2 linked regions of the Maricaulis maris MCS10 genome follow. The main gene of each other region encodes a partner of the protein of the gene in region 2 in a complex. Links are inferred from orthologs where the notes say so. Each region holds a gene or a part of one and is shown on either strand. Other genes may lie near its edges.

The links. The genes of interacting proteins can lie anywhere in the genome.
Region 1: the proteins of accC (region 2) and accD are in contact, whole or in part, in a solved structure (PDB 8UXZ), measured with the Escherichia coli proteins. The link is inferred for Maricaulis maris MCS10 from one-to-one orthologs.

The regions. Positions count from the first base shown.
Region 1 is NC_008347.1:91,736-94,624, forward strand. It holds accD (acetyl-CoA carboxylase, carboxyltransferase subunit beta), read right to left. Parts: upstream 1,958-2,889; coding sequence 1,043-1,957; downstream 1-1,042. Other genes in the region: MMAR10_RS00465 (folylpolyglutamate synthase/dihydrofolate synthase family protein), read right to left, coding at 1-1,074; trpA (tryptophan synthase subunit alpha), read right to left, coding at 2,025-2,822; MMAR10_RS00480 (hypothetical protein), read right to left, coding at 2,819-2,889.
Region 2 is NC_008347.1:1,378,582-1,381,400, forward strand. It holds accC (acetyl-CoA carboxylase biotin carboxylase subunit), read right to left. Parts: upstream 2,174-2,819; coding sequence 827-2,173; downstream 1-826. Other genes in the region: MMAR10_RS16125 (DUF2155 domain-containing protein), read left to right, coding at 1-179; aat (leucyl/phenylalanyl-tRNA--protein transferase), read right to left, coding at 146-796; accB (acetyl-CoA carboxylase biotin carboxyl carrier protein), read right to left, coding at 2,199-2,684; aroQ (type II 3-dehydroquinate dehydratase), read right to left, coding at 2,706-2,819. UniProt on the Escherichia coli protein: This protein is a component of the acetyl coenzyme A carboxylase complex; first, biotin carboxylase catalyzes the carboxylation of the carrier protein and then the transcarboxylase transfers the carboxyl group to form malonyl-CoA.

The DNA of each region.
Region 1 (2,889 bases), 1.3 Mb from region 2 along the record:
ATCCTTGCCGGGGGTGAAACCGGCGATGATGATCAGCGGGCGATCCTCGCGCTCGTCCATGTCGGCGAGCGCGTGGGAGAGGGCCTTGGCGGCGGCTTCATTATGGCCGCTGTCCAGCCACAGCTCGGCATCGGCCTTGCGGGCGATATCGCCAATCGGTCCGGTCGAGACCCGTTGCAGGCGTCCCGGCCAGCGGGCATCGCCAATGCCTTTGGCCACTGCCTCTTCCGGCCATTGCAGCATGGCCGCGCAGGCCGCTGCAGCGCCGGCATTGAGGATCTGGTGCGGTCCCAGAAGGCCCGGTGCCGGCAGGTCCCAGACCTGATGGTCATTCTCGAACACCAAGCGTCCGTGCTGCATGTAGGCATTGTAGTCGCGGCCCCAAACATAGGTCGGGGCCCCGATCTTGGTCGCCTCGTCGAGAATGGCCGCTTCGGCCACATCGCACTGGTTGGCGATGACGGCGGGAACGCCGAACTTGCAGATGCCGGCCTTGGTGCGGGCAATGTCGGCCAGCTGGTCGCCGAGGAATTCCTGATGGTCGAGGCTGACCGGTGTGATCACGGTCAGGGCCGGCTTGGCGATGACATTGGTGGCGTCCAGCCGCCCGCCCATGCCGACTTCCAGGATCAGCCGGTCGGCCGGATGCTCGGAGAAGAGCAGGAAAGCCGCCGCCGTGGTGATTTCGAAGAAGGTAATCGGCTCGCCGAAATTGGCCGCCTCGCAGCGCGCGAAGGCCTCGATCAGCGTGCGGTCATCAACGGGCCGGCTGTCGAGCAGGATGCGCTCGTTGAAATTGACCAGGTGGGGCGAGGTGTAGATATGGACGCGCTCGCCCTTGGCCCGCGCCATTTCGGCGAGATAGGCGCAGGTCGAGCCTTTGCCATTGGTGCCGGCGACATGGATGGTCGGCGGCAATTGGTCCTGCGGCGAGCCAAGCGTAGCCAGGAGTCGCTGCAGACGGCCCAGGGACAGGTCAATTTTCTGGGGATGCAGGCGCGCGAGGCGCGCCAGCGCGTCGTCGAGGGCTTGTCGACGCGTGCTAATGGCTCCCCCCGTCGGCCACCACGTGATCCGGTGCCGGGGGTGTCAGGGCGGCAGGCATGGATGTGCCGGGCTTTTTCATCAGGACCCTCAACATGCGGGCCAGTGTAGCGGGAATGTCGGCCCGATGCACGACTTTGTCGACCATGCCCTTTTCCAGCAGGTATTCGGCGCGCTGGAAGCCTTCCGGCAGCTTCTCGCGGATCGTCTGCTCGATCACGCGCGGGCCGGCAAAGCCGATCAGCGCACCCGGCTCGGCAATGTGGACATCGCCCAGCATGGCGTAGGAGGCGGTGACCCCGCCCGTGGTCGGGTCGGTGAGGACGACGATATAGGGCAGGCCGGCCTCGCGCAGCATTTCGACGGCCAGCGTCGTGCGCGGCATCTGCATCAGCGACAGGGCGCCTTCCTGCATGCGCGCGCCACCGGCAGCGGTGAAGACGATCATCGGTGCCTTGCGGGCCAGAGCCGTTTCGGCGGCCTTGATAAAGCTCTCACCAGCGGCCATGCCGAGCGAACCGCCCATGAAGGCGAAATTCTGGACCAGGACAACAGCGTCGAGCCCGCCGATCGTACCGGTGGCGATGGCCATCGAGTCGTCGCGTCCGGTCTTCTTGCGGGCCGCGGCCAGCTTGGCCGTATAGGGTTTGTCGTCACGGAATTTGAGCGGATCCTTGACCACTTCCGGGGTCTCGATCTCGGTATAGTCGCCGTCGAACGTGAACTGGAAGCGATAGGCCGGCGCGATGCGCATGTGATGACCGGCCGGGGTCACGAACAGGCCGGCTTCCAGGTCCTTGTGGAAGACCATTTCCTCGGAGACCGGGCATTTGACCCACAGATTGTCCGGCGTGTCGCGCTTGGAAAAGATCTTCGACATGCCCGGCGGGGTGATTTTCGACAGCCAGCTCATTCCGTTCGACTTCTCGGTCATGCGTGTTCGCCCCGTACCCGTTTCTTACTCGTTTCGGCCCGAAGGCCTATTTGTCCTGGCGCCGGGCGGCATGCACCGCCGACGACAATGTCTTCACCAGGCCGGTCGCCGCCGCGACGCCGCCCGAATGCATGGCGTCGACAATGGCCGATCCGACCACGACAGCGTCGGCCCGCTTGGCGATCGCTTCAGCCTGCTCAGGCTCGCGAACGCCAAATCCCACCGCAACCGGCAGGCCGGAAGCGGCCTTGACCCGGTCGACAGCGGCGCCAACCTCGGTGACCACGCCGGTTCCGGCCCCGGTCACCCCTGTCGTGGAAACGTAATAGACGAAGCCCGCCGTATTGGCGACCACGGTCGCCAGACGCGCATCATCGGTGGTGGGCGTGGCCAGGCGGATCAGCGCAATGCCCTGCTTGGTGAGGGCCGTGCGCAGCTCGTCGTCTTCCTCCGGCGGCACGTCGACACAGATCAGACCGTCAACACCGGCCTTGGCCGCGGCCTTGGCAAATTTCTCCCAACCCATCGAGAAGATCGGATTGGCATAGCCCATCAGGACCAGCGGCGTGTCCTTGTCCTGTTTGCGGAACTCGGTCGCCTGGGCGAGCGTGCCTTTCAGCGTCATCCCCGCCTCCAGCGCCCGCAGCGCCGAGGCCTGGATGGCCGGGCCGTCAGCCGCCGGATCGGTAAAGGGCATGCCCAGCTCGATCACATCGGCGCCAGCAGCCGGCAGCGCATCCAGCAAGCCCTGGCTGTCACCGTCGCCAGCCATCATATAGGCGACAAATCCGGCACGATTATAGGCGGACAGCTCCGCGAAACGGGTAGTGAGGCGGTTGGTCATTCTTGTCCCGTCAAAGGTTGGAAGGTCGGGCAGGTTGGGGAGCGATTAAGCGTGTAGTCCGGCCAGA
Region 2 (2,819 bases):
CTGAAGAGACCCCGGAAACCTATGCCTTCCTGCAGATCAATGATCGCCGCACCGATGGCTTTGGTGTCGATGTCGAGGGCGAGCAGGTGTTTTCCGGTTGGATGTTTGCATCGCGCCCGGCCCAGAACCCGCTCGAGCACCCGGTCTATGACGTCTGGGTGATTGATTGCAGGGCCTGAGCACCGGTAATTTCGTCCGGCAAGGCGCTGAAATCGGCTTCAAAAATCAAGGCTTCAGCCAGACGCTCGCGATAGTCGCTGCGCGAAATCGTGCGGGCGCCAAAACTCTCCAGATGTTCCGTCGTAAACTGGGTGTCGAGCAGGCTGTAGCCACCAGCCCTGAGGCGGGCAATCAGGTGGACCAGGGCGACCTTGGACGCGTCCCGGCGCAAGGAAAACATGCTCTCGCCGAAAAAGGCCGCGCCAAGTGAGACCCCGTAGAGGCCGCCAACCAGGTCCGCTCCCGACCAGCATTCCACTGAGTGGGCGTAACCGGCGTCATGGAGCTGGGAATAGAGACGTATGATCGACTCGTTGATCCACGTCTCCTCGCGACCGGGTGCCGACTGGGCACACCCCGCAACAACGGCCTCGAAGTCCTGGTTGATGGTCACCTGGTACACATCCTGGCGGACGGTCTTTCGCAGGCTGCGCGAGGCGTGAAACTGGTCCAGCGGGATGATGCCCCGCTCGTCCGGATCAAGGAGATAGATGCGCGGATCGTCGCGGCCTTCCGCCATCGGGAAGACGCCACGCGCATAGCAGTTGAGCAATTCCTCGGCACCAAAGCCGCGCATGATCTCTCCCGGACCTGTCGGCAGCGGAGATCAGTTCTCCCGGCTTGCCAACCAGTCTTCCAGCCAGCGGATGTGGTAATTGCCACTCACGAAATCCGCTTCCTCGAGCAAGTCGAGGAAGATCGGGATCGTGGTTTCCACTCCGCCGACAACCATTTCTTCCAGCGACCGGCGCAGACGCAATAGCGCTTCCTCGCGGGTGCGACCGTGCACGATCAGCTTGCCGATCAGGCTGTCATAATAAGGTGGGATGGAATAGCCGGCGTAAAGGGCGGAATCGAGGCGAACGCCCAGACCGCCCGGGGCGTGGAAATCGGTGACAAGGCCGGGCGACGGCGCGAAGGTGCGCGCGTTCTCGGCATTGATCCGGCATTCGATGGCCCAGCCTTCAAAGGTCACATCGCTCTGCTTGATGTCGAGCTTCTGGCCGTCGGCGACGCGGATCTGCTCGCGCACCAGGTCGATGCCGGTGATCATCTCGGTGACCGGATGCTCCACCTGCAGGCGGGTATTCATCTCGATGAAGTAGAACTCGCCGTTTTCCCACAGGAATTCGATCGTGCCGACGCCGCGATAGCCGATCGCCTCGATGGCCCTGCGGACGACATCACCGATCTTCTTGCGATCATCATCGTTGAGGGCCGGTGAGGGGGCTTCCTCGAGGATCTTCTGGTGGCGGCGCTGCAGCGAGCAGTCGCGCTCGCCCAGATGGACCACATTGCCATGCGTGTCGGCGAGGATCTGGATCTCGATATGGCGCGGGCGGCCAAGGTATTTTTCAATATAGACCGTGCCGTCGCCAAAGGCTGCGAGGGCCTCGGTCGAGGCCGTGTCCATGGCTTCTTTCAGGTTGGCGGCTGTCTCGGCCACCTTCATGCCGCGGCCACCGCCGCCGGATGCCGCCTTGATCAGGACCGGATAGCCGATCTTCTCTGCGATCGGCACGGCGTCTTCATAGGTGTCGACGCCGCCTTCCGAGCCGGGGACGACCGGGATTCCGGCATCCATGACGGCCTGTTTGGCAGTGATCTTGTCACCCATCATGCGGATATGCGCCGCCGTCGGGCCGATGAAGGCGAGGCCGTGCGCTTCGACGATTTCGGCGAAGCGGGCATTCTCCGACAGGAAGCCATAGCCCGGGTGGATCGCCTGGGCGCCGGTGACTTCGGCCGCGGTGATGATGGCCGGTATGTTGAGATAGGACTTGTTGGCCGGCGGCGGTCCGATGCACACGCTCTCGTCGGCGAGGCGGACATGCATGGCGTTGGCATCGGCCTCTGAGTGCACGGCCACAGTCCGGATGCCCATCTCGCGGCAGGCGCGATGGACGCGAAGGGCAATTTCGCCGCGATTGGCGATCAGGATCTTGTCGAACATGTCGTCGCTCGCCTTGCTGGTCGCGTCAGGACAGGACGAAGAGGGGTTCGCCGAATTCCACCGGCTGCCCGTCCTCGACGAGAATGGCGCTGACCGTGCCGGATTTTTCGGCCGTGATCGGGTTGAACGTTTTCATGGCCTCGACCAGCAGGATGGTATCGCCCTTCTTCACCTGGTCGCCGACGGTCACGAAATTGCCGGCATCCGGATTGGGACGCAGATAGGCCGTGCCCACCATCGGAGATTTGACCGCATTCGGGTCATCGGCGGAGGCCGCCGGAGCCGCTGCGGCAACGGGAGCTGCTGCGGGTGCGGCGATGGCAGCCGGTGCGGCGGCTGGCGCGGCCACGCTGTGGACGACCGGCGCTGCGGTAATCTGACGGGCGATCTTGAGGCGCAGATCGCCCCGCTCGACTTCGATTTCCGACAGGTCGGTTTCCCGGAGGATGTCGGCGAGCTCGCGGACGAGTTTCGCGCTGATCGGGGAGCGGGGGCGGGAATCAGAACTCATGATGTAAGGCCTTTGGTTCCGTCAGTTGCCAAGAGAGGTGATGGCAGCGTTGATGCCCAGAAGATAGCTTTGCAGACCCAAACCGGTGATCGATCCGCGTGCCGCCAGGGCGATGTAGGAGTGGTGCCGAAATGC